One region of the Halomonas koreensis genome, then DNA from elsewhere that is predicted to be linked to it. Evidence: predicted binding sites of a transcription regulator. Region 1 holds the regulator's gene; each other region holds the start of a gene.
The links. Region 1 encodes FNR, which switches genes on or off when oxygen is low (the NO sensors DNR and NnrR bind a similar motif). Its sites were predicted from a motif close to TTGATNTANATCAA; they were not measured.
Positions count from the first base shown of each region.

Region 2: the regulator FNR is predicted to act here: its motif matches at 2,278-2,291, upstream of clpB (ATP-dependent chaperone ClpB).
Region 3: the regulator FNR is predicted to act here: its motif matches at 1,704-1,717, upstream of QC818_RS14655 (Hsp20/alpha crystallin family protein).

Region 1 covers NZ_JARWAK010000005.1:63,662-68,630, reverse strand. Annotated here, with positions in the region: gene QC818_RS07590 (exonuclease domain-containing protein) at 34-657, shown strand; gene ttcA (tRNA 2-thiocytidine(32) synthetase TtcA) at 752-1,663, shown strand; gene fnr (fumarate/nitrate reduction transcriptional regulator Fnr) at 1,884-2,627, opposite strand; gene QC818_RS07575 (radical SAM protein) at 2,696-3,697, opposite strand; gene QC818_RS07570 (sulfite exporter TauE/SafE family protein) at 3,786-4,484, opposite strand; gene ccoS (cbb3-type cytochrome oxidase assembly protein CcoS) at 4,484-4,708, opposite strand; gene QC818_RS07560 (heavy metal translocating P-type ATPase) at 4,705-4,969, opposite strand, start outside.
Region 2 covers NZ_JARWAK010000012.1:108,783-113,751, reverse strand. Annotated here, with positions in the region: gene clpB (ATP-dependent chaperone ClpB) at 1-2,148, opposite strand, end outside; gene pgeF (peptidoglycan editing factor PgeF) at 2,468-3,223, opposite strand; gene rluD (23S rRNA pseudouridine(1911/1915/1917) synthase RluD) at 3,220-4,179, opposite strand; gene QC818_RS14005 (outer membrane protein assembly factor BamD) at 4,338-4,969, shown strand, end outside.
Region 3 covers NZ_JARWAK010000013.1:98,958-103,926, reverse strand. Annotated here, with positions in the region: gene cobO (cob(I)yrinic acid a,c-diamide adenosyltransferase) at 1-416, opposite strand, end outside; gene QC818_RS14665 (GNAT family N-acetyltransferase) at 614-1,117, shown strand; gene QC818_RS14660 (YajQ family cyclic di-GMP-binding protein) at 1,198-1,683, shown strand; gene QC818_RS14655 (Hsp20/alpha crystallin family protein) at 1,828-2,340, shown strand; gene QC818_RS14650 (YbaN family protein) at 2,491-2,868, shown strand; gene pepN (aminopeptidase N) at 2,945-4,969, shown strand, end outside.

The DNA.
Region 1 (4,969 bases):
GGGCCCCGTCCCCGCCAAGCTGAGGAGGCTCGGATGCTCAAGACCCTGCGCCGGGTGGTGGATCGCCACCGCCATGCCCATGGCCGCTACGGCTGGCTCTTCCGCCCCTACACGGGGGAGGAGATGGTGGCGATCGCGGTGCAGGCGAGCGGGCCGGATCCTCGCCACGCCGAGCCGCTGGCCATCGCCGCGGTGCGCCTGCGCGGGGACCGGGTGCTGACCAGCGAGTCCCTGGAGCTGCGGCTGGCGCGCCCGGAGACGCTGGCCGGGGACGCCGTGCGTCATCATGGCCTGCGCGGCATCGACCTGGACGAGGGCCTGGCGATGGACGAGGCCCTGGGCCGGCTGCTGGAGTTCGTCGGCAACCGGCCGCTGGTCGGCTGGCGGCTGGATCGCGACCTGGCGCTGCTCAACCGCATGCTGCGTCGCCACCTCGGCTTCGCGCTGCCCAACGCCGGCATCGACCTGGCTCAGCGCTACCAGCGCCGACAGCGGCATCAGCATCCCCACTTCATGTCCTCGCCGCGCTTCGACGAGGTCGCCGAGCGTCTCGGCGTGCCGCTGATGGGGCGCCAGAGCGCCCTGGGCAAGGCGGTGACCACGGCCCTGATGCAGCTGCGCATGGCGCGTCGGGCCGAGCTGCCCCTGAGCGGCTGAGAGCCCCGGCTGGCGCGGCCTGCATCGCCAGTGCCGGACGAGGGTGGTAGGATGGGCGGCCGTTCATTCCCGATGCCCTGGCAGTGCCCCGACCATGCAAGACGCCATGATGTTCGATCCCCGTCCCGCCGAGGACGCGCCCCCCGCCGAGACGTCGGCCTCCGCGACCGCTGGCCCGGACGCCAAGGCCAAGCGCGAGTTCAACAAGCTGCAGAAGCGCCTGCGGCGCCAGGTCGGCAACGCCATCATCGACTTCGGCATGATCCGCGACGGCGACAAGGTGATGGTCTGTCTGTCCGGCGGCAAGGACAGCTACACCATGCTCGAGATCCTGCGCAGCCTGCAGCGCAACGCCCCGGTGGACTTCTCGCTGGTGGCGGTCAACCTGGATCAGAAGCAACCCGGCTTTCCCGAGCACGTGCTGCCCGAGTACCTGGACGGCATCGGCGTGGACTACCACATCCTCGAGCGCGACACCTACTCGGTGGTCAAGGAGAAGACCCCGGAGGGCAAGACCACCTGCGCGCTGTGTTCGCGGCTGCGGCGCGGCTCCCTCTACGGCTACGCCGAGGAGATCGGCGCCACCAAGATCGCCCTGGGCCACCACCGCGAGGACATCCTCGAGACGCTGTTCCTCAACATGTTCTACGGCGGCAGCCTCAAGTCGATGCCGCCCAAGCTGCTCTCCGACGACGGCAAGAACATCGTCATCCGGCCGCTGGCCTACTGCCGGGAGGCGGACATCGCCGAGTTCGCCCGGCAGATGGCCTTCCCGATCATTCCCTGCAACCTGTGCGGCTCCCAGCCGAACCTCCAGCGCCAGGTGGTCAAGGAGATGCTGGCCGAGTGGGAGGCCAAGCACCCGGGGCGGCTCGAGAGCATGTTCAAGGCGGTGACCAACGTCGCGCCGTCCCAGCTGGCCGACCGCGAGCTGTTCGACTTCGCCGGCCTCGAGGACAAGCAGGCGCGCCTGCAGGCCGACCGCATCGAGCTCCATAACGAGTAGCCGTAAGCCATAAGCTTGAAGCTGGAAGTCTCCGGCTTCGCCGGGAAGTTGGAAGGTCGTACGCTGCGCGGACCTAAGCCGGAAGCAAAACCGCCCCTAGGCTTTTGCCATAGGGGCGGTTCGGTTTACGCTGCCTTCCAGCTTCCAGCTTCCAGCTTCCAGCTTCCAGCTTCCAGCTTCCAGCTTCCAGCTTCCAGCTTCCAGCTCACGCGATAGCGTGTCAGCGGCAGCCTTCCTCCTCGGCCAGCTCGACCAGGGCATCCAGGTCGAGGATGTTGACCTCGCGCCCCGACACGGCCACCAAGCCCTGCTGCTGGAAGCGGCTCAGGATACGGCTGACCGTCTCCACCGCCAGGCCCAGGTAGTTGCCGATGTCCGCCCGGGACATGGAGAGCCGGAAGCTGTAGGGGGAGTAGCCGCGGCGCCGGAAGCGGTCGGAGAGGCTGGCGAAGAAGGTGGCCAGTCGCTGATCGGCGGTCTTGCGCGACAGCAGGCGCATCATGCGGCGGTCGTCGCGCATCTCCTTGCTCATGCTGCGGTACAGCTGGTTGCGAAGCTCCGGCAGGCGCTCCGAGAGGGCGTCCAGGCGATCGAAGGGGATCTCGCAGACCGTGGTGGTCTCCAGGGCGATCACCGACCCCGGGTAGGTCGTCTCGTCGATGCCGTCGAGGCCCACCAGCTCGCTGGGCAGGTAGAAGTTGGTGAGCTGGTCGGCCCCGCTGCCCTCGCTGGTGACCTGCTTGAGGCTGCCCGAGCGCACCGCGTAGACGCTGGTGAAGGGGCTGCCCTGCCGGAACAGCGACTCGCCCTTCTTGAGCGGCGCGCGGCGGCGGATGATGGCGTCGAACTGATCCATGTCCTCGAGCTCGAGGGCCAGGGGCAGGCACAGCGAGCTCAGGCTGCACGTCCGGCAGCGGGTCTCGTTCAACAGCGAACGTCGCCGGCCGGCTGCGGTATCGGCCATGGTGTCCTCCTTGATGTCGACTCTGGGCGACATTATGGAGGATGAACCGCGTCGAGGCATAGCATCCCTTAGGTGATACCCCCGTCGGCCCGGTGAGGGGGCGGGTCGACGGGGCGCGACCGCCACTGCCCCGAGGCGGTGGCCAGTCGGCCGGCGTCCAGGGCCGCCGCGTAGTCGGCCAGCGTGGTGGCGTTGCGCGCCTCGGCATCGGGGAGCCGGGAGTGGGCGCCCACGCCCAGGCCCAGGCGATCGCGCCGCGCCTCGCGGTCGGCCTGGGCGCGGGCGTCGTCGAGGGCCGGGCCGCGCCGGGCATAGTGCCCCGGCCGCCAGGCCGCGTAGCCGGCCTCCGCCAGCAGGCGCTCGGCCCTCGCCTCGAGGTCGTCCGCATCCGGCGCTCCGGCGACCGGCGGCGAGGCGCGATGCAGCAGGATCCGCGGTGGGGCCATGGCCGCCACCTGGCTCAGGGTGTCGGCGAGGCGTTCGCCGCTCTGGTGGGGCAGGCCCAGGGCCAGCTCCACGGCCAGCGAGCGGAAGCCCAGCCGGTCCGCCTCGTCGAGCAGCGGCTCGATCAGGGGCCGGGGGCAGGGGCGACCCACGGCGGCCTGCACCCGGGGCGTCAGGTCCAGCACCGTCAGGCGCAGGCGATTGAAGCCCAGCGCCTCCAGGTGGCGCAGGGTGAGGACATCGGCCTCCCGGGGGTCGAGCTCGATGGCGAAGTCCCGGCTCGGGCCGCTTTCCAGGGAGAAGCGGGCCGCCAGGCGGTCGATGAGGTCGCTCATCTGGTCCAGGCGCAGCAGCGACGGGGTGCCGCCGCCCCAGTGCAGGGCCTGGACCCGTCGCGCCGGATCCAGTGGCCGGCGCACCAGCACCATCTCGCGGTCGAGTCGTGTCAGGTAGGCCTCGGGGATGCCGGTGGCGTCGCCGGCGACCGGCCGGGCGCAGTGCCGGCAGGCCTGGCGGCAGAACGGCAGGGCCAGGCGAACCGAGAGGGGGCGGCCGACGGCGTTGCTGGCCGCCAGGGCGGTCTCGAAATCGTCGGCGCCGAAGCGGCGCGGGGCGCGAACGGGCATGATGAGGCTCCGGGTCGGAATGCCTTCATGCTAGTGCCCCGGCAGCCGGCGGGCGTTGCGCTGGATCAAGCGGGCCGCGGTTCGTGGCTCAGTGATGGCCCGCGGCGGGCAGCAGGGCCCACAGCTGCCACAGCGCGAAGCCGATGATCGCGGTGGCGGCCAGGGTGCGGGTGGCCGGATGGCGGATCAGGGCGCCGAGCTGGCGGGCGGCCAGGCCGGTGACCAGCAGCGCCGGCAGGGTGCCCAGGCCGAAGGCGCCCATCAGCGCCGCCCCCCGGGCCGGCTCGGCGATCGCCAGGCTCCAGGCCAGCATGGAATACACCAGCCCGCAGGGCAGCCAGCCCCACACCGCCCCCAGGGCCACCGCCTGGGGCACCTTCACCACCGGCATCAGCCGCCGGCCGAGCGGCTCCAGGTGGCGCCACAGGCGCCGGCCCAGGGCCTCGACCCGCAGCAGCCCCTTCCACCAGTCGGCGATGTAGAGCGCCATCAGGATCAGCATCACCGCGGCCAGGGCCTGCAAGGCCAGGCGCGCCCCCGGGGCGACGCCGATCAGGGTGCCCAGCCCGGCCACCAGGGCGCCGGCGGCCATGTAGCTGGCGATGCGGCCCAGGTTGTAGCCCAGCAGCAGGCCGGACAGCCGCGCCGGGTGGCGCATGCTGGGCGGCACCGCGAAGGTCAGGGCGCTCATGATGCCGCCGCACATGCCGATGCAGTGGGCGCCGCCCAGCAGGCCGAAGACGAAGGCCGCGGCCAGCGGCGGCAGGTCGAGTCCGGTGGGATCCATCAGCGCGTCCGGTGGTCCTCGTCGTCGGCCGGCGCGTCGGACTCGCCGCGACGCCGGGCGCGCTCCTCGGGGGGCAGGTCGTTGTCGTCCTCGTCGAAGAGGATGCGGTGGGCCGGCCCTTCCAGGTCCTCGAACTGATCGTGCTTGACCGCCCAGAAGAAGGCCCAGACGGCCAGGCCCAGCAGGATCAGCGACAGGGGAATCAGCAGATAGAGGATCTTCATGGGGTCTCGGCTCTCCCAGCGGGGACGGCGGCCTCGGGCGTCCAGCGCGCCAGGCGCAGGGCGTTGCCGACCACCACCAGTGAGCTGGCCGACATGCCCAGGGCGGCCAGCCAGGGCGGCACCCAGCCCATGGCGGCCAGCGGCAGGGCGGCCAGGTTGTAGATCAGCGCCCAGGCCAGGTTCTGGCGGATGATCCGCCGGGTGGCCCGGCCGATGTCGATGGCCTCGACGATACGCGCGAGGCGCGGGCCCAGCAAGACG
Region 2 (4,969 bases), on a different contig from region 1:
GGTGTTGCGGAAGTCCACCGTGCGGCCCTGGCCATCGGTGAGGCGGCCGTCCTCGAGCACCTGGAGCAGGATGTTGAAGACGTCGTGATGGGCCTTCTCCACCTCGTCGAGCAGCAGCACCGAGTAGGGCTTGCGGCGCACCGCCTCGGTCAGGTAGCCGCCCTCCTCGTAGCCGACATAGCCCGGGGGCGCACCGATCAGCCGGGCCACGGAGTGCTTCTCCATGAACTCCGACATGTCGATGCGCACCATCGCCTCCTCGGTATCGAACAGGAAGCCGGCCAGCGACTTGCACAGCTCGGTCTTGCCCACCCCGGTAGGGCCGAGGAACAGGAAGGAGCCGTTGGGACGATGGGGGTCGGCGAGCCCGGCCCGGGAGCGGCGCACGGCGTTGGCCACGGCGGCGACCGCCTCGTCCTGGCCGATCACCCGCTCGTGCAGCGCCTCCTCCATGCGCAGCAGCTTGTCGCGCTCGCCCTCGAGCATCTTGGCCACCGGGATGCCGGTCCAGCGCGAGACCACCTCGGCGATCTCCTCCTCGGTGACGTTGGAACGCAGCAGCTGGTGCTGCGAGGTATCGGCGTCGGCCTCGGCGGCGCTGGACTCGGCGATCTTCTTCTCGAGTTCCGGGATCACCCCGTACTGCAGCTCGGACATCCGCCCCAGGTCCCCCTGGCGGCGCGCCTGCTCCAGGTCCACCCGGGCCCGGTCGAGCTCGTCCTTGAACTGGGCCGCGCCCTGGATGCTGGCCTTCTCGGCCTTCCAGATCTCGTCCAGGTCGGCGTACTCGCGCTCGAGCTCGGCGATCTGCTCCTCCAGGGTCTCGAGACGTTTCTTCGAGGGCTCATCGGTCTCCTTCTTGAGGTGCTCGCGCTCCATCTTGAGCTGGATCAGCCGGCGATCCAGGCGATCCATCTCCTCGGGCTTGGAGTCGAGCTCCATGCGGATCCGCGAGCAGGCCTCGTCGACCAGGTCGATGGCCTTGTCGGGCAGCTGGCGGTCGGTGATGTAGCGGGTCGACAGCTTGGCCGCGGCGATGATCGCGCCGTCGGTGATGTCGACGCCGTGGTGCACCTCGTAGCGCTCCTTGAGCCCGCGCAGGATGGCCACGGTGTCCTCCTCGCTGGGCTCGTCCACCAGCACCTTCTGGAAGCGGCGCTCCAGGGCGGCGTCCTTCTCGATGTGCTGGCGGTACTCGTCGAGGGTGGTGGCGCCCACGCAGTGCAGCTCGCCGCGGGCCAGGGCCGGCTTGAGCATGTTGCCGGCGTCCATGGCGCCCTCGGCCTTGCCGGCGCCGACCATGGTATGCAGCTCGTCGATGAACAGGATGATCCGGCCCTCCTCCTGGGCCAGCTCCTTGAGCACCGCCTTCAGGCGCTCCTCGAACTCGCCGCGGAACTTGGCGCCGGCCAGCAGCGCGCCCATGTCCAGCGACAGCACGCGCTTGTCCTTGAGCCCCTCGGGGACCTCGCCGTCGACGATGCGCTGGGCCAGCCCCTCGACGATGGCGGTCTTGCCGACGCCGGGCTCGCCGATCAGCACCGGGTTGTTCTTGGTGCGCCGCTGCAGCACCTGGATGGTGCGGCGGATCTCGTCGTCGCGACCGATCACCGGGTCGAGCTTGCCGCTGGTCGCGCGCTCGGTGAGGTCCAGGGTGTACTTGTCCAGCGCCTCGCGGCTTTCCTCGGCGTTGGGGTCCTCGACCTTCTCGCCGCCGCGCACGCTATCGATGGCCGTCTCCAGTGCCTTGCGGGTCACCCCGGCCTGGGTCAGCAGCTTGGTCACCGCGTGACGCATCTCGAGGGCCGCCAGCAACACCAGCTCGCTGGCGATGTACTGGTCGCCGCGCTTCTGGGCCTCGCGGTCGGTGAGGTTGAACAGCTTGATCAGGTCACGGGACGGCTGCACCTCGCCGTCGAAGTCGCCGACCCGGGGCAGGTCCTCCAGGTGGCCGGTGAGGCCGTCGCGCAGCTGGGCGGCATCGCCGCCGGCCCTCTGCACCAGCGCCTTGACGCCGGTATCGCTGGCATCCAGCAGCGCCATCAGCAGGTGGCCGGGCTCGAGCTGGTTATGGCCATGCCCCACCGCCAGGGACTGGGCATCGGCCACGGCGTTCTGCAGCTTGGCGGTGAACTTGTCGAATCGCATTCGGTTTCCTCCGTCGGGGTAACGGCGCGGTCGGACGCGCCGCCTGACCCGGTGTCATGGATCTTGACATCCTAGATGGCGTCAGGATGGCCGGCTTTCAAGTCGGCCGCCCACGGGAGGCGACGGAGGTTGATATGGATCAAGGGCGAGGGGCGAGGGGCGAGGGGCGAGGGGCGAGGGGCGAGGGGCGAGGGGCGAGGGGCGAGGGGCGAGGGGCGAGGGGCGAGGGGCGAAAGCAGGATAGCCTGCGGCGAGTCATCGCCTCGTCGCCGCTGCCTCGCGTGCGGGGCCTCGAACCTCGCCCCTCGAACCTGTCGCGTCAGCGTAGCCAGATCATGCTGGCCATGCGGCCGGTGACGCCGTCGTCGCGGCGGTGGGAGTAGAAGCGCGGCTCGCAGGCGGTGCAGAAGTGGCCGCCGCTGACATGGGCCAGCCCCAGCCGCTCGAGGCGCAGGCGGGCCAGCTTGTAGAGGTCGGCCATGTAGTGGCCCAGGCGATAGGGGCTGGGATCGAAGGCCTCGATGGCCTCGGGCTGGACGGCGACGAAGGCCTGGCGCACCTCGCCGCCCACCTCGAACTGGGCGTTGGAGATCGCCGGGCCCAGCCAGGCCATCAGCGATTCCGCGGGGACGCCCATGGCCGCCACCGTGGCCTCCAGCACGCCCCCGGCGAGGCCGCGCCAGCCGGCGTGGGCCAGCCCCACGCGGCGGCCGTCGCGGTCGCAGAAGAACACCGGCAGACAGTCCGCGGTCAGGACCACGCAGGCATGCCCGCGGTCCATGGCCACCGCGGCGTCGGCCTCGGGCGGATCCGACGCGTAGGCCTGCTGCACCCGGGCCCCATGCACCTGGTTCAGCCACAGCAGGGGACGGTCGTCGCCGACCGTCTTGTGCAGCTGGCGACGACAGAGCGCCACATGGGCCGGGTTGTCGCCCACGTGCAGCGCCGGATTGAAGGCGGCGAAGTCGCCCTGGCTGGGGCCGGTCTCGCGGGTGGTCACGCAGGCCGCCACCGAGGGCGGCGCCGGCCAGTCGGGATGGATCAGGGTCGGGCTGAGGTCCAGGGCATCGCTCATCGCATCGTCTCGCGGTCGTCGCGCAGGAAGTCCAGCAGCATCAGCAGGTCGTCCGGCAGGGGCGCGCGGAATTGCAGGGTCTCGCCGCTGGCCGGGTGCACGAAGGCCAGCTTGCGGGCATGCAGCGCCTGGCGCGGGAATTCCCGCAGCACCTCCTTGAGCGTCTCGCCGGCCCCGGCCGGCAACTTCAGGCGCCCGCCGTAGACCGGGTCGCCGATCAGCGGATAGCGCAGGTGGGCCAGGTGGACACGGATCTGGTGGGTGCGGCCGGTCTCCAGCTTGCAGCGCACATGGGTGTGGGCCCGGAAGCGCTCCACCACCCGGTAGTGGGTCACCGCCGGCTTGCCGCCGGCGGTGACCGCCTGGCGCTTGCGGTCCTTGGGATGGCGGCCGATCGGCGCATCCACGCTGCCGCCGGCGGTCATCACCCCCACCGCGACGGCATCGTACTCCCGGGACACGGTGCGCGCCTGGAGCTGCTCCACCAGCGAGGTCTGCGCGGCCAGGGTCTTGGCCACCACCATCAAGCCGCTGGTGTCCTTGTCCAGGCGGTGGACGATGCCGGCGCGCGGCACCGCCGCCAGGCCGGGGCAATGGTGAAGCAGGCCGTTGAGCAGGGTTCCGTCGGGGTTGCCGGCCGCCGGGTGCACCACCAGGCCCGGCGGCTTGTCGATCACCAGCACCTCGTCGTCCTCGTAGACCACGTCCAGCGGGATGTCCTCGGGCTCGAAGCGGGCATCGTCCTCGACCACGGCGGTCAGCGACAGCGTCTCGCCGCCGTAGACCTTGTCCTTGGGCCGCCCGGGGCAGCCGTCCAGGGTCAGGGCGCCATCCTTGATCCAGGCCTTGAGACGCTCCCGGGAGAAGTCGGTGAAGAGCTCGGCGGCGGCCTGGTCGAGGCGCTGGCCGGCCAGTTGCTCGGGGACGCGGTGCTGGGCTTCGAAGGTCTGGGACATGGGTGCGGCGATGGTCCGTCTGAGCTGTGAGGCGTTCCCCGGCGGCATGCCCCCGCGCTCGGCGCGATGACTGCGTTTTGCCACGAGGTGCTTTATAGTGGGCGGAATCGGGCCGATTCTAGCACGGCCATCCAGGGTTGTTTGACACGAGGATCACGATGCGCGTTATCACGACCGGACCCCGCCTGGCCGCCATGCTGCTGGCGAGTGCCCTGCTGGCCGGCTGTGCCAGCACCTCAGAGGAAGAGGCCCCCGAGCTCAAGGAGCGCCAGCTCTACGAGGAGGGGCGCGCCGCGCTGGAGGGCGGACGCTACACCACCGCCATCAACCGGCTCGAAGCCATCGACACCCGCTTCCCCTTCGGCGACACCGCCGAGCAGGCGCAGTTGGAACTGATCTACGCCTACTACGAGACCGACGACTGGGAGAGCGCCCGGGCGGCGGCCAGCCGCTTCATCCGGCTGCATCCGGACCACCCCCAGGTCGACTACGCCTACTACCTGCGCGGCCTGGCCGCCTGGCAGGCGGGCCGCTTCAGCCTCGAGGGGCTGCGGCTGATCGACATCTCCAAGCGCGACCTCGGCGCCAGCCGCGACGCCTACTCCGATTTCCGCGAGCTGGTGCAGCGCTTCCCCAACAGCCAGTACGCCCCGGATGCCCGGCAGCGTATCGTCTACCTGCGCAACGTCCTGGCGCGCCACGAGCTGCAGGTGGCCGACTTCTACCTGCGCAAGGGCGCCTACCTGGCCGCCGTGGAACGCGGCCGCTGGGTGGTCGAGCACTATCCGCA
Region 3 (4,969 bases), on a different contig from region 1:
CCGAACTTGAGCATGTAGGTGATCTCGTCGAGCACCACCAGGTAGATCCCGGGGTCGGCCAGCATCCGCGCGGCCTCCGCCCAGGCCTCCCCGCACGCCCGGGTGTCCGCCTCGCGGTTCTGGGTCTCCCAGGTGAAGCCGGTGGCCATGATCGCCACCTCCAGCCGCGGGTCCGCCTCGAGCCGCTCGCGTTCGCCGCACGCCCACTGCCCCTTGATGAACTGCACCACTCCGACGCGGTAGCCGTAGCCGAGCGCCCGGGTCACGGTGCCCCAGGCGGCGGTGGTCTTGCCCTTGCCGTTGCCGGTGAACACCAGCAACTGGCCGCGCTGCTCGGTGGCGTCGGCCACCCGCTCGTCCACATGCGCCTTGAGCTTCTGCATGGCCTGGCGGTGGCGTGTCTGGCGGTCGCTCATGTCGATGTCTCCGGTTGATGATGACGACGAGCCCGCAGCCTACCCCAGGAACCGGCCGGCGTTCACGCCTCGGGGCCCGGCGGGCTTGAGGCAGGTCCCTGGCGCGACCGCCTGCAGCTGAAAACATTTCATCGTCGCCGGCGCTGACAGCGTCGCGGGGGCACGCCAGAATCGTCGGCATATCCGCCGGAGGCCCCATGACCGTCATCCTGCGCGTCGCCGACTCCCGCGACCTCGCCGACCTCTACCGGCTGGAACAGGTCGCCTTCTCGGGGGATCGGTTCACCCGTCGCCAGCTCTGGCACCTGCTCAATCGCGCCCACGCCCTGACCCTGCTGGCGGTGGCGGAGGGCGATCGCCTGCTGGGCTATGGCACCCTGCTGTTCCGCCACGGCAGCGGCCGGGCGCGTCTCTACTCCTTCTGCGTGCATCCCGAGGCCCGCGGTGCCGGCCTGGGGCGCCGCCTGCTGGCCCGGCTGGAGGCGCGGGCCCGGGGCCGAGACTGCGATCGGCTGGTACTGGAGGTCAGGGCCGACAACCAGGTGGCGCTGTCGCTCTATCGCAGCATGGGCCTGGCGCCCAGCGACTGGCTGCCCGACTACTACGAGGACGGCTGCGCGGCCTGGCGCATGACCAAGGCGCTGGTCGAGGCCGGCCCGGCGAGCCCCGAGCGCCGCCTGGCCCCGGCGATGCGGCCATGACCCTCGGTCGCGGCGTCGACGCCGGCCCTCGCCCGCCGGCCTGGTAGAATGGGGCGGTCATCCATCACCGGGAAAGCCCCATGCCGTCATTCGATATCGTCTCCGAGTTCGACGCCCACGAGGCCCGCAACGCCGTCGACCAGGCCAATCGCGAGCTACAGGGTCGCTTCGACTTCAAGGGCGTCACCGCCGCCTTCTCGCTCGAGGGCGAGACGGTCGGCCTCGAGGCCGAGGTCGACTTCCAGCTGCGCCAGATGCTCGACATCCTGCGCAACAAGCTGATCGCCCGGGGCATCGACCCCCGCTGCCTGGACGTCGAGGAGCCCGAGCTCTCCGGCGTGCGGGCCCGCCAGAGCGCGCGGCTCAAGCAGGGGCTGGAGCAGGCCGAGGCCAAGGACATCGTCAAGCGCATCAAGGCCAGCAAGCTCAAGGTCCAGGCCCAGATCCAGGGCGACAAGGTCCGCGTGACCGGCAAGAAGCGCGACGACCTGCAGGCCATCATGGCCCTGCTCAGGGGCGAGGACGGCCCCGACCTGCCGCTGCAGTTCGACAACTTCCGGGACTGAGCCCGGCGGCGGACGAGGGCTTGACGCGGATCAAGCCCTCGTTCGCCCGGCCTTGAAATGCCCCCGGCCGCCACCAATTCTGATCCTGCAGGATGCATGAGTACCTTGGCCAGGATGTGTCGCAATCGCATCGGGAGGTGACCTATGGATCTGCAGAAGTGGACGCCCTGGAGCTGGTTCCGCAGCGAGAGCCAGGATGCCCCCGCCGCCCGTGAGCCGCAGCCGTTGTCCGGCATGCATCGCGAGCTGGATCGCTGGATGGACGGCATGCTGCGCCAGTTCGGCCTGCCCGCCATGGAGGCCGGCAGCGGCGAGATGCCGGAGCTGCTGCGCCCGCGTCTCGACATCGCCGAGCGCGACGGGGACTACCTCATCAGCGTCGAGGTGCCGGGGGTCGAGGAGCAGGACATCAAGCTGACCCTCGACAAGGATCGCCTGGTGATCGAGGGCGAGAAGCGCCAGGAGAGCACCACCCGGGAGGATCGCTACCAGCGAGTGGAGCGCGCCTACGGGCGCTTCCGCCGGCTGCTCGACCTGCCCGCCGACGCCAAGCCCGAGGGCATCGAGGCGACCTTCGACAAGGGCGTGCTCACCATCACCGTGCCACGCAGCGGCGAGGCCGGGAGCGCTCGCCGCGAGATTCCCATCAAGGGCTGAGCCAGCTTGCCGGCGGCCCGTCGGGGCCGCCGGCATCCACCCCGTCATAGCCCGTCCCTGACGCGACCATTGACCACCATCATTGGCAGCGGGGGGCCGCTTGGGCTTCAATAAGGGCAACGCCGTTGCCGCCACGGGAGTCCGTGAACGATGTCCCATGCACGCCGAGCCGCCTACCTGACGCTTGCCGGGATCAGCTTCCTGCTGGGGGTGATCGGCGCCTTCCTCCCGCTGCTGCCCACCACCTGCTTCATGCTGCTGGCGGTGTGGTCGGCGTCCCGGGGCTCGCCGCGCTTCGCCGGCTGGATCCGCGCCCATCCCCGCTTCGGGCCCGCGGTCCAGGCCTGGGAGTCCGAGCGGGCGATTCCGCGCCACGCCAAGTGGCTCGCCGGGGCCATGCTGCTGATCTCGATGCTGGTGCTGGGCCTGACGGTCGGCGCCCTGTGGCTCAAGCTGCCGCTGCTCGCCGGGCTGGCCCTGGTGGGGGCCTGGATCCTGACGCGCCCGGAACCCGTGGCCGACGCCTGACCCTCGCTCGGCCGCTTTGAGGTGGAGGCTGTCGGCGCCGTACAATGGCGACAATTCTCGACAGGAGCCATCCTCGATGTCCGAACCCCAACCGATCTACCTGAGCGACTACCGTCCCCCCGCCTACCGCGTGACCCATACCGAGCTGACCTTCGACCTCGATCCCGCCGCCACCCGGGTCAAGGCGCGCCTGCACGTCGAGCGCCACCCGGATCGCGAGGCCGGCGCCCCGCTGGAGCTCGACGGCGAGCAGCTCGCGCTCAAGGCCATCGCCATCGACGGCCAGCCGCTGGGCGAGGACGAGTACGCGCTCACCGAGCGCGGCCTGCGGGTCGAGCGGGTGCCGGCACGCTTCCTGCTGGACACCGAGGTGGAGATCGCGCCCGAGGACAACACCGCCCTGGAAGGGCTCTACCAGTCGAACGGCATGTATTGCACCCAGTGCGAGGCCGAGGGCTTCCGCCGGATCACCTTCTATCCGGATCGTCCCGACGTCATGGCCACCTTCTCCACCACGGTCATCGGCGACGCCGGCCGGGAGCCGGTGCTGCTGTCCAACGGCAACCCGGTGGAGCGCGGCGAGCTGCCCGGCGGCCGCCACTTCGTGACCTGGGAGGATCCCCATCCCAAGCCCTGCTACCTGTTCGCCCTGGTGGCCGGCGACCTGAAGAAGGTGGAGGACGGCTTCACCACCGCCGGCGGCCGCGACGTGACCCTGCAGATCTGGGTCGAGGAGGAGAACCTCGGCAAGACCGATCACGCCATGGCCTCGCTGAAGCGGGCCATGCGCTGGGACGAGGAGACCTACGGCCGTGAGTATGACCTCGACCTGTTCATGATCGTGGCGGTCAACGACTTCAACATGGGCGCCATGGAGAACAAGGGGCTCAACATCTTCAACTCGGCGGCGGTGCTGACCCATCCCGACACTGCCACCGATGCCGCCTTCCAGCGGGTCGAGGGCATCGTCGCCCACGAGTACTTCCACAACTGGTCGGGCAACCGGGTCACCTGTCGCGACTGGTTCCAGCTGTCGCTCAAGGAGGGCTTCACCGTCTTCCGCGATCAGTGCTTCTCCGCCGACACCAACTCGGCGCCGGTCAAGCGCATCGAGGAGGTCTCCTTCTTCCGCACCGCCCAGTTCGCCGAGGACGCCGGCCCCACCGCGCATCCGGTGCGCCCCGACCACTACATCGAGATCGGCAACTTCTACACCCTGACCATCTACGAGAAGGGCGCCGAGATCGTGCGCATGCTGCGCAACCTGGTGGGCTGGGACGCCTTCCGTCGCGGCAGCGATCGCTACTTCGAGCGCTTCGACGGCCAGGCGGTGACCATCGAGGACTTCGTGGCCTGCATGGCCGAGGCCTCCGGCCGGGATCTCTCCCAGTTCCTGCGCTGGTACGATCAGGCCGGCACGCCGGAGATCGACGCCCACGGCGAGTACGACTACGCCAACGGCGTCTATCGCCTGGTGCTGCGTCAGCGGACCCCGGCGACGCCGGGCCAGCCCGACAAGCGGCCGCTGCATATCCCCATCCGCCTGGGCCTGGTCGGCACCAAGACCGGCCGCGACCTGCCGCTGACCCTGGACGGCGAGGCCCTGGGCACCGACGGCGTCATCCACCTGCACGAGGAGGAGCAGGAGTTCGTCTTCACCGAGGTGGCGGAGGCGCCGGTGCCGTCCCTGGCGCGCAATTTCTCGGCCCCGGTCAAGCTGCACTTCCCCTACTCCCGGGAGGACCTGGCCTTCCTGCAGACCCACGACAGCGACGGCTTCAATCGCTGGGACGCCGGCCAGCGCCTGGCGCTGCTGGCGCTGGACGACCTCATCGCCGCCCATCGCAACGGCGTGGAGAAGGTCATGGACGGCCGGGTGGTCGAGGCCTTCCGCGCGCTGCTCGCCGCCGAGCCCGACGACAAGGCGGTGCTGGCCGAGATGCTGACCCTGCCCTCCGAGGCCTACATCGCCGAGCAGCAGCCGCTGGTCGACGTGGACGCCATCCATGCCGCCCGCCAGTTCGTCAAGCAGTCGCTGGCCCTGGCCCTGCGCGACGACTTCCTGCGGGTCTACGAGGCGAATCGCCGGGAGGCGCCCTAT